DNA from 3 places in the Pseudomonas sp. AC247 genome. Region 1 is predicted to be linked to each of the others. Evidence: predicted binding sites of a transcription regulator. Region 1 holds the regulator's gene; each other region holds the start of a gene.
What was found. Region 1 encodes FliA, which starts transcription of late flagellar genes. Its sites were predicted from a motif close to CTAAAGTTTNNNNNNNNNNNGCCGNTAA; they were not measured.
Positions count from the first base shown of each region.

Region 1 (5,358 bases):
CAACGTCCATCAGTTCTGCATCAACGCGACGTTCACCCTTGCGCAGGATGTCGAACACGTTTTCGGCGATGTGACAGCACTCCACCAGCTCATTGAGCTGAAGGAAGCCGGCGCCCCCTTTTACAGTGTGGAAACCGCGAAAAATTGCGTTGAGCAGATCTGCGTCATCCGGACGGCTTTCCAGCTCGACCAGTTGTTCGGACAGTTGCTCAAGAATCTCGCCGGCCTCAACCAGGAAATCCTGAAGGATCTCTTCATCGGCGCCGAAGCTCATTAATGGGGTGCTCCTACAGGTCTAAAAACCCAAAAAACCTAAAATTCCAAAACTCTAGAACCCGAGGCTGGATAACAAATCGTCCACATCGTCCTGACCGGACACAACGTCTTCTCGTTTATCGGCATGAATCTGCGGACCTTCACCCTGCGAGAGATGTTTTTGTGGATCTTTTTCTGCAAGCATCGCGGCGCGGTCATGTTCGATGCCCGCAAAGCGGTCGACCTGACTGGCCATGAGCACGAGTTTGAGCAAATTGCTTTCGACTTCGGTGACCAGTTGGGTCACACGCTTGATCACCTGACCGGTCAGGTCCTGGTAATCCTGGGCCAGCAGGATGTCGTTGAGATTGCTCGACACCGCACGGTTGTCCGTGCTGCTGCGCGACAGAAAACCGTCGACCCGGCGCGCCAGCTCGCGGAACTCTTCAGCCCCGACTTCGCGACGCATGAAGCGACCCCAATCGGTGCTCAAGGCCTGGGCTTCATCGGCCAGACTGTTGACCACCGGCGTGGCGCTTTCCACCAGATCCATGGTGCGGTTGGCCGCGGCCTCTGTCAGCTTGACCACATAGCCCAGGCGTTCGGTGGCGTCGGTGATTTGCGACACTTCCTCGGCCTGCGGCATGTTCGGATCGATCTGGAAGTTGACGATCGCACTGTGCAGTTCACGTGTGAGCTTGCCGACTTCCTGATACAGGCCACGGTCACGGGTCTGATTGAGCTCATGGATCAGTTGCACAGCGTCGCCGAACCTGCCTTTTTCAAGGCTCTCGACCAGTTCGACCGCGTGTTTTTTCAGGGTCGACTCGAAATCGCCCTGTGAAGATTCGTTATGCTCCATAGCTCCCCCGCGCGTTCATCAGCCGATGCGTTCGAAAATCTTCTCGATTTTGTCTTTCAACGCCTGAGCCGTGAAAGGTTTGACTACGTAGCCGTTTACACCGGCCTGAGCGGCTTCAATGATCTGCTCGCGCTTGGCTTCAGCGGTCACCATGAGAACGGGCAGATGCTTGAGTTTTTCATCGGCACGCACGTGGCGCAGCAGGTCGATACCGGTCATGCCCGGCATGTTCCAGTCTGTTACCAGAAAGTCGATGCTTCCGCTGTTGAGCACCGGAATGGCGGTAGTGCCATCGTCGGCCTCGACGGTATTGGTGAACCCAAGATCGCGCAGCAGGTTCTTGATGATCCGCCGCATCGTTGAGAAGTCATCAACGATGAGGATTTTCATGTCTTTGTTCAATTCGACCTCCAAGCAGTCTTAAACGCGCCCAGCACCTGGACGCGCCACTTCAATCAATCGGCGCAGCACTCGAAGACTGTCTGGAGCACAACAGAGCAAGACCGGTGCCGTTCATCACCGCACCAGCCTCGTTCGCAGTGTCCCCACACTGCCTTCAGCGCGCTCGCCACTCCCCCAAACGCCCCCGCAAGCGGGCCGCGCACTGGCTGTGTAACTGGCTGACCCGCGATTCACTGACGCCAAGGACTTCACCGATCTCCTTGAGGTTCAGCTCTTCGTCGTAGTACAGCGCCAACACCAGTCGCTCACGCTCCGGCAAATTGGCAATCGCGTCCGCCAGCGCCGCCTGGAAGCGTTCATCTTCCAGATCGCGTGACGGCTCAAGATGAGCACTCGCGCCATCCTCGTGCAGCCCTTCGTGTTCGCCGTCCTGCAGCAGGTCGTCGAAACTGAAGAGGCGGCTGCCCAAGGTGTCATTCAAAATCCCGTAGTAATCGTCGAGACTCAATTGGAGTTCGGCTGCAACCTCGTGATCTTTAGCGTCACGGCCGGTTTTAGCTTCAATTGAGCGAATTGCGTCGCTGACCATACGGGTATTGCGGTGAACCGAGCGTGGCGCCCAGTCCCCCTTGCGCACTTCGTCGAGCATTGCGCCGCGGATTCGGATGCCCGCGTACGTTTCGAAACTGGCGCCTTTGCTGGCGTCATATTTGGTCGAGACTTCAAGCAGGCCGATCATCCCGGCCTGGATCAGGTCTTCGACCTGCACACTCGCCGGCAACCGTGCCAGCAAGTGATAGGCAATGCGCTTTACCAGTGGCGCGTAACGCTCGATCAACTCGTACTGCGCATCACGTGCCGACTTCTTGTAGTAATTCATACCGCTGGCGGTCATAGCACTGGCCCTGCCGTTTGCTGCACGAGGCGCTCGACGAAAAATTCAAGGTGGCCACGCGGGTTGGCGGGCAGCGGCCAGGTATCGACCTTCTGCGCGATCGCCTTGAACGCCAGCGCGCACTTGGAACGCGGGAAGGCTTCATAGACGGCACGCTGTTTCTGCACGGCCTTACGCACGCTTTCGTCGTAAGGCACGGCGCCGACGTATTGTAGAGCGACGTCAAGGAAGCGATCCGTGACCTTGGTCAACTTGGCGAACAGGTTGCGGCCTTCTTGCGGGCTCTGCGCCATGTTGGCCAATACGCGGAAGCGGTTCATGCCGTAATCGCGGTTGAGCAGTTTGATCAGCGCGTAGGCGTCGGTGATCGAGGTCGGCTCGTCGCACACCACCAGCAACACTTCCTGGGCTGCGCGAACAAAACTGACTACCGAGTCACCAATACCCGCAGCGGTGTCGATCACCAGTACGTCGAGATTGTCGCCGATGTCGCTGAACGCCTGAATCAGGCCAGCGTGTTGTGCCGGGCTCAGGTGGACCATGCTCTGGGTGCCGGACGCGGCCGGCACGATGCGAATCCCGCCGGGGCCTTGCAACAGAACGTCGCGCAGCTCACAGCGGCCTTCGATAACGTCAGCCAGCGTGCGTTTGGGCGTGAGCCCCAGCAGAACGTCGACGTTCGCCAGACCCAGGTCGGCGTCCAGCAACATGACCCGACGGCCAAGCTCTGCCAGCGCCAGGGACAAGTTCACTGACACGTTAGTCTTGCCGACGCCACCTTTGCCGCCGGTCACCGCGATCACCTGTACGGGATGCATGCTGCCCATGTTATTTCTTTACCTTGTCTTGCATAGACGGAGGCCACATTACTGGCTGCGCGTTCACAACCGGAACAATGCATGGCAGACCATCGATGTAGGTACAAAAACTGTTCATGAATACCTCAGCCTACCTGCTTGGTGGGGCTGTGATAGATATCAGCGAACATGTCGGCCATGGCTTCTTCGCTGGGTTCTTCCTGCATTTGCACGCTGACGGCGCGGCTGACCAGTTGATGACGGCGCGGCAGATGCAGATCATCCGGAATCCGTGGGCCATCGGTCAGGTACGCGACCGGCAATTCATGACTGATCGCCAGGCTCAACACTTCGCCAAGGCTGGCCGTTTCATCCAGTTTAGTCAGGATGCACCCGGCAAGCCCGCAACGCTTGTAACTGTGATAAGCGGCGGTTAGAACCTGTTTCTGGCTGGTGGTTGCCAAGACCAGATAATTTTTTGAACGAATGCCTCGACCGGCCAGACTTTCGAGCTGCATGCGCAGGGCCGGATCGCTGGCTTGCAGGCCGGCAGTATCGATCAGCACCACGCGTTTGCGCAGCAGTGGATCCAGCGCTTGCACCAGCGATTGGCCCGGATCGACGTGAGTCACCGGCACATTGAGAATGCGCCCCAGGGTCTTCAGTTGTTCCTGGGCACCGATGCGGAAACTGTCCATGCTCACCAGCGCGACATTCTGCGCGCCGTACTTGAGCACGTAACGCGCGGCGAGCTTGGCCAGCGTGGTGGTCTTGCCCATGCCGGCAGGGCCGACCATGGCGATCACCCCGCCCTCTTCCAGCGGCTCGACTTCCGGTACGGCAATCATCCGCGCCAGGTGCGCGAGCAACATGCGCCAGGCCTGACGCGGCTCTTCAATATCGGTGATCATCGCCAGCAGATCGCGCGACAACGGCCCGGACAGACCGATGCGTTGCAGACGACGATACAGGTTGGCTTGCGCCGGACGGCTGCCCTGCAACTGATTCCAGGCCAGGGTGCCGAGCTGAACTTCCATCAGCTCGCGCAGGCTGTTCAATTCAAAACGCATCGAATCCAGTGCGCGTGGATCGACGCCGCCGGAGGACTGCGCAGGCGCCGGGGCTGGACGCGCCGGAGCGGCGTAAGTCGGCTCGCTCAGCGGCTCAGCGGCGGTCAGCGGCAGCCCAGCGGTCAACGGCAGACCGGCGAAGATCTGCCGATTGCTGTTGCCGTCGGCTTCGCCACGCAGGCTCAACTCGGCCTGGGCGGTGACGATGCGCGACTGGGTCTTGCGCAGCTCGTCTTCGAGTTCCATGTTCGGAACCCGTGGTGCCAGCGCCGACAATTTGTAATCCAGTGCCGCCGTCAGCTCGACACCGCCGGCAATGCGACGATTGCCAATGATGGCGGCATCAGCGCCCAGCTCATCACGAACCAGCTTCATGGCCTGACGCATATCGGCGGCAAAGAAACGCTTAACTTGCATAAACCACTACCTCAGCCGTTGGGCCCTACTGTCGCAACGATGGTCACTTGCTTGTTGTCCGGTATTTCCTGGTAGGCCAGCACGTGCAGTCCAGGGACTGCGAGGCGGCCAAAGCGCGAGAGCATCGCGCGCACCGGGCCTGCTACCAACAGGATCACCGGCTGACCTTGCATTTCCTGACGCTGCGCCGCTTCGATGAGCGAACGCTGCAGCTTCTCGGCCATGCTTGGCTCCAGCAGAACGCCCTCTTCCGAGCCTTGTCCTGCCTTCTGCAGACTATTGAGCAATATTTGTTCCAACCTTGGTTCCAAGGTGATCACAGGCAGCTCGGACTCAGTGCCTACAATGCTTTGGACGATGGCGCGCGATACGCCGACCCGCACAGCAGCGACCAACGCGGCGGTATCTTGACTCTTGGCAGCGTTGTTGGCGATGGCTTCGGCGATGCTGCGAATGTCGCGCACCGGCACGTGCTCGGCCAGCAGCGCTTGCAGCACTTTGAGCAGTTGCGACAGCGAGACCACACCCGGCACCAGCTCTTCAGCCAGTTTTGGCGAGCTTTTGGCCAGCAATTGCATGAGTTGCTGCACTTCTTCGTGGCCGATCAGCTCACTGGAGTGCTTGTACAGAATCTGGTTCAAGTGCGTCGCAACCACGGTG
Region 1 is NZ_OZ409829.1:3,972,690-3,978,047, forward strand. Features, by position in the region: gene ACZZ0B_RS17930 (chemotaxis protein CheA) at 1-274, opposite strand, end outside; gene ACZZ0B_RS17935 (protein phosphatase CheZ) at 329-1,117, opposite strand; gene ACZZ0B_RS17940 (chemotaxis response regulator CheY) at 1,136-1,507, opposite strand; gene fliA (RNA polymerase sigma factor FliA) at 1,674-2,414, opposite strand; gene fleN (flagellar synthesis regulator FleN) at 2,411-3,241, opposite strand; gene flhF (flagellar biosynthesis protein FlhF) at 3,358-4,698, opposite strand; gene flhA (flagellar biosynthesis protein FlhA) at 4,710-5,358, opposite strand, start outside.

Region 2 (5,358 bases), 1.3 Mb from region 1:
ATCACACCGCCGATGCCGAACTCGCGGATCAGGTGCGTCAGCAGGCTCCAGTGCAGGCCGGTCTGGCCGCTGGCGAGCATGTCGATCAGGGTCACGGTGAGAAACACCGCCATCGGGTCGTTGCTGCCGGATTCGATTTCCAGGCTGGCGGTGACCCGTTCGTTCAGGCCTTTGCCGCCGAGCAGCGAGAACACCGCGGCGGCGTCCGTGGAGCCGACGATGGCGCCGATCAGCAGGCCTTGAATCAGGTTCAAGTCGAACAGCCATGCGGCCGCCATGCCGGTCAGCCCGGTGGTGATCAACACCCCGACCGTGGCCAGCGATAACGCCGGCCATAACGCCACGCGAAAACTCGACACCCGCGTGCGCAAACCGCCGTCGAGGAGGATCACCGCCAGTGCGAGGTTGCCGACCAGATAGGCCGTCGGGTAGTTATCGAAAATGATCCCGCCGCCATCGACCCCGGCGGTCATGCCGACCGCAAGAATAATGACCAGAATCGGAATGCCGAGACGGGAGGAGAGAGAACTGACGAGAATGCTTGCACCTACCAGCAACGCGCCGATCAAGAACAGGCTGTTGATGGTCGTCGCATTCAAAGGCACTACTCCAAAGACATAAAGACGGGCGCAAACTGACCATGCAGTCTGCGTGCCAGCGATTCTAACCTGTTGAAATGTGATGCTGTCAAAAAGCTTTTTGCGTTGGCATCACATTGAACGTTTGCCGAGTGATGACTGTGGCGAGGGGATTTATCCCCGATGGGTGGCGAAGCCGCCCCAAACGCTGAGTGCGAGGTGTATCAGATACACCTCGCGCGAGGGATTTACGACTGCTGCGCAGCCGATCGGGGATAAATCCCCTCGCCACAAAGGAGCTTCTTCAGCAGTTAGAGGCTGAAACGCCCAACCATGTTGTTCAGATCCAGCGCCAGCCGCGACAGCTCGTTACTCGCCGCGCTCGTCTGGTTCGCGCCGGTCGCCGATTGCACCGACAAATCACGAATGTTCACCAGGTTGCGATCCACTTCGCGCGCCACTTGCGCCTGCTCTTCGGCCGCGCTGGCGATCACCAGGTTGCGTTCGTTGATCTCGACGATCGCCGTGTTGATGGTGTCCAGCGACATGCCGGCGCCACGGGCGATGTTCAGCGTCGATTCGGCGCGCTCGGTGCTGTTGCGCATCGAATCCACGGCGTGCTCGGTGCCGCTCTGAATGCTGCCGATCATCCGTTCGATTTCGCTGGTCGACTGCTGGGTGCGGTGCGCCAGGGCACGCACTTCATCCGCTACCACGGCAAAACCACGACCGGCTTCACCGGCACGCGCCGCTTCGATCGCCGCGTTCAGGGCCAGCAGGTTGGTCTGGTCAGCCAGGCCACGGATCACGTCGAGCACCTTGCCGATGTCACGGGATTCATTGGCCAGATCACCGATCAACGAGGCCGTGCTCTGCACATCGGCGCTCATGCGTTCGATAGCGCTGACCGTTTCCTGAACCAGATCACGACCGTCACCGGCCGACGTTGTGGCGTTCTTCGAGGCTTCCGACGTGCTCACGGCGTTGCGTGCGACTTCTTCCACGGCGCTGGTCATTTCATTCACCGCGGTGGCCGCTTGCTCGATTTCGTTGTTCTGCTGCGTCAGGCCGCGTGCGCTTTCATCGGTGACGCTGTTCAGCTCTTCTGCTGCCGACGCCAGTTGCGTGGCCGAACCGGAAATCCGCTGCAGGGTGTCACGCAGTTTCGCTTGCATCTTGGCCATCGCCGCCAGCAGGCGACCGGCTTCGTCGCTGCCATCGACGTGAATCGGCTGGGTCAGGTTGCCTTCGGCGATGGTTTCCGCAGCGTCCAGTGCTTTGGAGATTGGTTTGGTGATACTGGTGGTCAGCAACCAGGCGAAGAGAAAGGTCAGGCCGGTCGCGATCACCAGCAACGTCACCACCAGATCGAACGCCGACGAATACTGATCGGCTGCTTGCTGATTGGTCTCGCTGATCTGCTCGCCGTTGATCTGCATCAGGCGGTTGAGCACGGTGTTCATCGCTTCGGAATTGTTGAGCAACTCGGTGTTGAGCAGGTTGCGCAGCTCGTCCACCTGATTGTTGCGCGACAGGCTCTTCATGCGGTCTTCGATCTGGCGATATTGACCAAGCAATTGCACGTACTGGTCGTAGGCCGAACGTTCCTCGGGGCTGCCGATCAGTGGCTCGTAGGCCGTTTGAGCAGCGCGGATCTGCTGGTTGCGCATGTCCAGCAACTCAACGGTCTTCTGCTGCACGTCCGGTTCGCGGTTGACCAGCAAACGGTACGACAACACCCGCAGGCGCAGGGTCAGTTGGGTGAACTCGTCGAGGTTTTTGATGCTCGGTACGCTGCTCGACGAGATGTCCTCGGCGGCGCCGCGGATTTTGCTCATCTGGTTCAGGGCGAACACGCCAAGAATCAACATCAGGCCGCCGATCAGGGCAAAGCCGGTGAACGCCCGAGGGGCGATATTCATATTGCGAAGGGACATGTGCGGATACCAGGAAGGGCCGCGTCCATGCGGGCTGAAACTGCTGTATGGGTGACTTATCGGTCAGCCCAATGAACTCTTTAGTCCATGTGCGTATTTGTCGCAGACAGCCTTGATCGACGAAGTGCAGGAACAAGATCGGCAAATCACAGTCTTTAAAGCTCGCGGGAACGCTCGCCCGCCAGGAAAATCAAGGCCTTGCGCCGGTTTAACCCTGGCATCCGTGGTGACTTTTCTTTATCGTACGCGCCCTTTGAAAATGCCTGGAAGATCAAAATGTTGGAAGCATCCCTCAGTCAATTGGAACAGCTCGTCAGCGACCTGGTGCAACAGAACCAGACCCTGGCGCAAACCAACCAGAATCTGTCCACGGAACTGGCTCAGGCCAAGGATGAAAACGAAAGCCTGCAACTGAACCTGATGGAACAGGAAGAAAAGCACGGCGCCACCGCAGCACGTATTCAAGCCCTGGTTGATCGCGTCAACGCCGGTCCTGTCAGCGCATGAACCACCACACAGCAGGGGTAAAAGTCATCTCCATTCTCGGGGAGGACTATTCGATCAAGGCACCGGCCGGGGAAGAACAGACCCTGCTGGACGCGGCACTGATGCTCAAGGCCGCTTTGGCCGACACCAAGCGCAAATACCCGACGCTGATCGGCGACCGCTTGCTGGTGCTGGCAGCGATGAATCTGTGTTCGCAGCAGATCGAAATGAAGAAGCTGCATCAGGAAGAACTCGACCGTTACCAAGAGCAAGTCAGCGCCACGGTCGACACCATCGCCAAGACTATCGGCCAGCAAGGCTGATGAAGGTAAAGGGCGCCTCTGGGTCAGGAGGCGTCACTATCTTCGAAGCAGGCAAATGATCATCCCTTTTCCCAAGTGGCGTATTTGACCCATAGGTGGCCGTCTTTTTGGTACCACACTGAGTCTGCCACGCTGATGTTTCCGTTCGAGTTTATGTAGTCACCCTCGCGTATAAGATTACTGAGCTCCTCGTGGGTAATTGAATGTGTGGTGGTGGAGGTTTCGCCAGTGTCCAAGGTAATTTGGACGAGATAATGGCTGCCGCTCACCTGAAATTCTTTTTTGACGACACTGTGTTTTTCTCCGGCGATCCTGACCTCGTCTCCAACATTCACAAATTTTAGAACGGCGTCGGTTTCCTGGGTGGTCAGTGGCTGTGAGGATTGCAATGGTTCGTCGTGCATGACGGCCCCTCTCTGCTTAATGCAATCGAGTTGTGCGTGCCCAGATTGGCACTTCTCAAAACATACCCAGCTATTCGATGCTTGTAACCTGTTAGATATGACAGTTTTTTCTTGTTTGCATGCGAAACAAGCTGCTGATTGAGATTGATTTTCTGCGTCTTTGTATACAGTCGGCACGACAGTTGCAGTGTTTCCGCCTCTTATCTCCTGGGGGTGCTCCATGCAGTTGTGGCGACGCAGTATTCAATGGCAGCTGATTCTCAGCATGGGCACCGCCCTACTGGTCAGTATCCTGATCGTGGTTGGCATTTATACCCTGGTAGTCAATCGCCTCGCCCAGAGCTATCTGGTCGAGCAAGCCCTGCCGTCGAGCATCGAAGCGACGCGCAACGACATCGAACGTATCCTTGTTCAGCCGCTGACGGCGGCCAAGGACATTGCCAGCAACACCATGGTTCGCGACTGGCTCGCGTCGGGTGAAGACAGCGGCAAAACAGCAGCCTTTGCGCAGTATCTGGAAGGCATCCGCGCCGAACACAAAGCGTTTACCGCTTTGATCATCGGCACCGATTCCAATCATTACATCACCGAAAAAGGCCTGGATCGCACCCTCAGTCGCTCCAAACCGGCCGATGCCTGGTTCTATTCTTTCCTCGACAGCAATCAGCCGCGCACCTTGAATATCGACAACGACGGGGCCACTGGAGAGTTGGCGCTGTTCATCGATTTGAAGGTCGAGCAGGCCGGCAAAGTGGTGGGTGTGGCGGGGCTTGGGCTGAGCATGAAAGAGCTCTCGGAGCTGATCCACAACTTCAGCTTCGGTGAGCGCGGCAAGGTCTATCTCGTGCGTTCCGACGGTTTGATTCAGGTGCATCCCGAAGCGCAGTTCAGTGGTAAACGCACCTTGACCGAGCAGATCGGCGCCAATGCAGCGCAGGCCGTCATGGGCCAAAAAACGGCGATCAGCAGCAGCTTCCAGAGGGATGGCGAAGACTTCCTCGCCTTCAGCCTGCCCTTGCGTGATTTAGGCTGGACCCTCGTGGCCGAAGTGCCGCAATCACAGATCTACGCCGAGGCCCGCAAAGCGATGTGGATGAGCGGCGGAATCGGTCTGGCGGTGGCGTTGGTGTGCCTCGCCTTGGTGGTGTGGCTGGCGCAAGGTCTGGTGCGGCCGATTCGTCAGGTAACAGCCGCGCTGGTAGCAATCGGTAGCGGTGGGGGAGATTTGACCCACCGGTTAGATTCCAGTCGCGCTGACGAACTGGGCGACCTCGCCCGGGGTTTCAACAGTTTCCTCGACAGCCAGCGCGGGATGATCGGCGAAGTGCTGGCCACCAGCGAGCGTTTGCGCACCGCTGTCGGGCAGGTGGCGAAAGTCGTCGAGAACACCGCAGAGCGTTCCGGTCGTCAGCAGGAAATGACTGACATGGTCGCGACGGCGGTTCATGAAATGGGCCTGACCGTGCAGGAAATCGCGCAGAACGCTGGCAACGCGGCGCTCGCCTCGCAAACTGCGCGAGATGAAGCGATGCAGGCGCGGGAAGTGGTCGGTGGTTCGATTCGGCATATTGAAAGCATGTCGGACGAGATTGGCTTGGCGGCAGGCGCGGTGGGTGAGCTGGCGCATCAA
Region 2 is NZ_OZ409829.1:5,260,044-5,265,401, reverse strand. Features, by position in the region: gene ACZZ0B_RS23855 (potassium/proton antiporter) at 1-599, opposite strand, end outside; gene ACZZ0B_RS23850 (methyl-accepting chemotaxis protein) at 890-2,515, opposite strand; gene ACZZ0B_RS23845 (hypothetical protein) at 2,792-3,022, shown strand; gene ACZZ0B_RS23840 (cell division protein ZapA) at 3,019-3,324, shown strand; gene ACZZ0B_RS23835 (hypothetical protein) at 3,384-3,728, opposite strand; partial or broken gene ACZZ0B_RS23830 (HAMP domain-containing protein) at 3,949-5,019, shown strand; gene ACZZ0B_RS23825 (methyl-accepting chemotaxis protein) at 5,041-5,358, shown strand, end outside.
Region 2: a site for FliA is predicted at 2,572-2,599, ahead of ACZZ0B_RS23850 (methyl-accepting chemotaxis protein). Genes of this name have one in related genera too.

Region 3 (5,358 bases), 3.1 Mb from region 1:
ATCGCCTTCGCGGTAGCGATGTCGAGCGACTTCGGTTTTGCCCATCTCAACGACGATGGCTTGATCGAGCTCATAATCACGGGCTGCGATGGCAACTCTAGGTGTCAGGACATCAGCGTCATTTGAATAGATAACTGTCTTTTGCCCCGCGATAAGAGTCATTGGTAACAATTCTTCGGCCATTGCCTTTCTCCTGATAGGTTCGCAAATCACCATGCCCTGATCCGCTGGCATGTCAGGACTATCAGGTGCAGGCCGAAGACCGTCTACTGTCAGAAATTACAGGTGCAGCCTCATTCCGGCGTAAGGACCCCGATAAAGCGACCAACGGTTATGCCGTTGTGCTGACCAGCGAGCCCGAACTGCTGCTGTCCGAATCCTGCAGCGCCTGCAGCAAGGCCGATGTGGCGGTTTGCAGCGAAGCCGAAGTGCTGGCTATCTGCGCCTGAGCGGCGGCGACGTCGGCGGCTTTGGCCTCCGAGCTTTCCTGCTTGGCCTGCGCCGCTTGCAGCGCTTGCTGTTGTTCCTGCAATTGCTTTTGCAGTTCGGCGATCTGCTTGCGCAGTTCTTTCACCGAATCCGATTCTTCGCTGCTGCTGGAACTGCTGCCACCCGCAGGCGCCGCGCCACCGGCCGCTTTCGGTGCGTCGGTGGCAGCCCCAGTGCTCGAAGAGGCGGCGGTTGCCGCGTCTTCGCTGACGCCGCTGATCGCGGTTTTGCTGGTCGAGGTGTTGAGGGTCTGGTTGATCGAAACAGAAGTGATGCTGACCATGGGAGTGCTCCAATGCCGGTGATAGATAACCGGTCATCGACCATGGCCGCCGCAAGTTGAGATCGACTGTGTAGCGACTCGGTATCCAAACCGGTACACAGTCAAAGGGTCACGCGCTCAGGCGTGCAGTGACTTCGTTCAGTTGCCCCGACAACCCGTGCAGGTTCTGGCTGGCGCTTTCGGTGCGCTGCACGTTGTCGAGGTTGGTGCTGGCGATCGAGGTGATCTCGGTGAGGTTGCGCGAGATATCCTCGGCCACCGAGGTCTGCTCTTCGGCAGCAGTCGCGATCTGACGGTTCATGTCGCGAATCGCCTCTACTGCATGGGTGATGCGCTCCAGCATTGCGCCCGCCTGGGTCACTTGCTCGACGCTTTCATCACTGCGCGACTGACCGCTTTCAATCGCTTGCGCCGCGTCGACCGCACCGGTCTGCACGTTCTGGATGATCTGGTTGATCTCGATGATCGACTCAGCGGTGCGTTGGGCGAGGTTGCGCACCTCATCGGCGACCACCGCAAAACCACGCCCGGCTTCACCGGCGCGCGCCGCTTCGATCGCAGCGTTGAGTGCCAGCAAGTTGGTCTGCTCGGCAATGCCGCGAATCACTTCCAGCACTTTGCCAATGCGACCGCTGTCAGCTTCCAGACGCCGGATGACGGTGGCGGTGTTGGCGATTTCGCCGCGCATCTGCGTGATCGAATGGATGGTGCTCTGCATGACCTTTTCACCCTGCTGGGCAGACTGGTCGGCATCGTCGGCGGCACGCGCGGCATCGGCGGCATGACGTGCCACTTCCTGCGCGGTGGCGGACATTTCGTTCATCGCCGTGGCCACTTGATCGGTGCGGTTGAACTGCTCGTTGGTGCCACCGGCCATGGTCGTGGCAATCGCATTCAACTCGCCGCTGGCGCTGTCCAGATCGCTGGCGCTGCGCTGCAGACGGGTGAAGGTTTCAGCGAGGAAATCACGCAATGTGTTGGCCGCAGCGGCGAGGTTGCCCAACTCATCCTGACGGTCGCTGACCACGCGTTCAGCGAGTTTGCCGCGACTCAACTGAGTGACGTAGTCGATGAGCTTGCGAATTGGCTCGACCAGATTGCGGTTGACCAGCCACAGGCTCAGCAGGCCGATCACCACACCCGAAGCGAGCATCACCAGCAAACCGAACAACACCGTGCGGTCGGCCTCGGCACTGATCAGCGCCGATTGCTCGGTACCCTGCTTGCGCAACTCGGCGACCAGTTCGCTCATCTGGTCGCTGGTAGCACGGTCGACACCTTTGACGGCGTTATCGCCTGCGCTCGGATCGCCACCGGCAGCCACATAGGCATCGCGGCCCTTCTGGTAAGCGCTGCCCAACTGACGATGTTCTTCACGCAAACGTTCGATGCGCGACTTCAGGCTTGGCTCGATGCCTTTCTGACCGGCCAGTTCACCGAGAATACTCTGTACATCGCGCTGACGGTCTTCGAACTGGCTCCAGTACTTGGCCAGGTCCGCCGGTTGTTTGCCGCGCAGCAGAACGTTTTTCCATTCCTGCACCTGCACTTTGAATTGCAGGTTGGCTTCGTCGATCAGTTGCGAGGTGTGCAACGGGCCGGCGATCAACTGGCTGTAGCTTTGCACGCCGTTGGACAGGAAATGGAAGCAGGCCAGCGCGATCAACAACATCGCCAGCAGGCTGCCGCTCAGCAGGGCGAGAATTTGCGCTCTCAGGGATTTTTGCAGCATCACAGGTACTCATGACAGGGATGAGGCACGCCCAAAACGGGCGTGAAAAGTGGCCGGACTTCCCTGTCGGCGAACCTTGGCTCGAGGCCAATGGCGCGCAAGCTAACTCACCCGTGATCGGCGCGCCAGAGCGCTTCTTGAGATTTTCCCGACCGCTGGTAATGCGTTGATTTGACGTCATTTTGCTGTCACACAAACGTCATGTGACATTGCGATGATGCCGCTCAGGTGAACCTGAAATTCCCGCGCCAGCCGCCCTCTTCGCAGCGAGCCTTCATGAACCACAGCCTCGATATCAGCCATCGCGATCCTGATCTGTTTGGCCTGCTCTACGGCTTTCGTTTCCTGCCCGGCGAACGTGGCCGCGAAGTCGATTCGGCGACGGCGTTGCGCTGTTTGCAGGACGACAATGACAGTGGCGAATTTCTCTGGCTGCATCTGAACCTGGCTCACGCCGCCTGTGAACGCTGGATGAAAAGTCATCTGCAATTGCCCGAAGAATTTTTCGAAGCACTGCACGAAGGTTCGCGTTCGACGCGCATCGAACACGTCGACTCGGCGTTGCTGGCGGTGGTCAACGATGTGGTGTTCAACCTCAGCAGCATGGTCTCCTCCGACGTGTCGACGCTGTGGGTCTGTGTGCGCAGCAAACTGATCGTCAGTGCGCGCTTGCAACCGCTGCATTCGGTGGACAAATTGCGCTCGTCGGTGAAGGCCGGGGAGCGCTTTCGTTCACCGTCGGAACTGCTGGTGCATCTGCTCCGTGATCAGGGTGAAGTGCTCACGCAGATCGTGCGCAAGACCAGCCTGAGCGTTGACCAGGTCGAGGACGAATTGCTCTCCTCACGGCTGTCGACCAACCGCGCCGAACTCGGTGCCAACCGCCGGGTGTTGGTACGCTTGCAACGGTTGCTGGCGCTGGAGCCGGGCTCGTTGCTGCGTCTGCTCAATCGCCCGCCGCCGTGGTTGCAGAAGGAGGACGTCAAGGAGTTGCGCAAGTCCACCGAGGAGTTTGCGCTGATCATCAACGACCTCACGGCGTTGGGTGAGCGGATCAAATTGCTCCAGGAAGAGATCGCCGCCAACCTCAACGAACAAAGCAACCGCACGCTGTTTACTTTGACGGTGGTGACAGTCCTAGCGTTGCCGATCAACATCATTGCCGGTTTTTTCGGCATGAATGTCGGCGGCGTGCCGTTGTCGCAGGATCCGGAAGGGTTCTGGATACTGGTCGCGCTGGTGGCGACGTTTACCGTGATTGCCGGGCGTTGGGCCTTCCGTAAAAGAGGCGACTACTGACGTCTCCACACGCTCGTTCCCACGCTCTGCGTGGGAATGCATCAAGTGACGCTCTGCGTCACAGGGACGCGGAGCGTCCCGGGCGGCATTCCCACGCGGAGCGTGGGAACGAGCAGAAGACCGACGGTTGCGCTATTCATCCAAACACTGATCTGTCGCAGTCTCTCTGTAACATTCTGCAATGATCATGGGCGACACTCCTTCCCTCGCTCAGGATTGTCCTCCCATGGCTACTCCCTCCCTGACCGCCAGCTCGGCCTCCGCCGCCAGCGGCCGGCCGGCACTCGACAAGAAGACCGGGCCGTTCACCTACGTGATTTTTTTCGCCGTGCTGGCAATGGGGATGCTGTTCACCGCCTACAGCCTGATGCACGACATGCACGAACTCGGCACGGTGGTCACCACGTGGACGCCGTTCCTGCTGCTCGGCGTGGCGCTGCTGATTGCACTGGGCTTTGAGTTCGTCAACGGTTTCCACGACACCGCCAATGCCGTCGCAACCGTGATTTATACGCACTCGCTGCCGCCGAACGTCGCCGTAGTCTGGTCGGGTTTTTTCAACTTCCTCGGTGTGCTGCTGTCGAGCGGCGCGGTGGCGTTCGGCATCATCGCGTTGCTGCCGGTGGAGCTGATTCTGCAAGTCGGATCGTCTGCCGGGTTCGCGATGATCTTCGCCCTGTTGATCGCCGCGATCCTGTGGAACCTCGGCACCTGGTGGCTGGGTTTGCCGGCGTCGTCTTCACACACGCTGATCGGCTCGATCATCGGCGTCGGTGTGGCCAATGCCTTGATGCATGGCCGCGACGGCACCAGCGGTGTCGATTGGGCGCAGGCGACCAAGATCGGTTACGCGTTGCTGCTGTCGCCGCTGGTGGGTTTCGGTTGCGCCGCGCTGTTGCTGCTGGCGTTACGCGCGTTCGTGAAAAATCGCTCGCTGTACAAGGCGCCGGAAGGCAACACCCCGCCGCCGTGGTGGATTCGCGGTTTGTTGATCTTGACCTGCACCGGCGTGTCCTTCGCTCACGGCTCCAACGACGGGCAGAAAGGCATGGGCCTGATCATGTTGATTCTGGTCGGCACGCTGCCGATGGCCTACGCGCTGAACCGCACCATGCCGGAAGAACAATCGCTGCAATTCGCCGCCGTGGCGCAAGTCACCCAGCAAGCGCTGGTGAAAAGTGCACCGCTGCCGACGCCGGCCGATCCGCGCGCAGTGCTCTCCGACTACGTGCGCAGCAAGGACGCCACGCCGCAACTGATTCCCGCCCTCGCCGCCCTCACCGGGCACATCGGCGAAGAAGTCAGGGGCTACGGTTCGCTGGCGAAAGTCCCGGCCGAAGCCATGGGCAACGTGCGTAATGACATGTACCTGGCCAGCGAAAGCATTCGCCTGATGGACAAGAACAAGGTCGGCAATTTTGACGCCGACACCAGCAGCAAGCTGCAACTGTTCAAGCAACAGATCGACAACGCCACGCGGTTTATTCCGCTGTGGGTGAAGATCGCCGTGGCCATCGCGCTGGGGTTGGGCACCATGGTTGGCTGGAAGCGGATT
Region 3 is NZ_OZ409829.1:838,570-843,927, reverse strand. Features, by position in the region: gene ACZZ0B_RS04025 (hypothetical protein) at 1-183, opposite strand, end outside; gene ACZZ0B_RS04020 (hypothetical protein) at 332-772, opposite strand; gene ACZZ0B_RS04015 (methyl-accepting chemotaxis protein) at 882-2,507, opposite strand; gene ACZZ0B_RS04010 (transporter) at 2,781-3,803, shown strand; gene ACZZ0B_RS04005 (inorganic phosphate transporter) at 4,030-5,358, shown strand, end outside.
Region 3: a site for FliA is predicted at 2,619-2,646, ahead of ACZZ0B_RS04015 (methyl-accepting chemotaxis protein). Genes of this name have one in related genera too.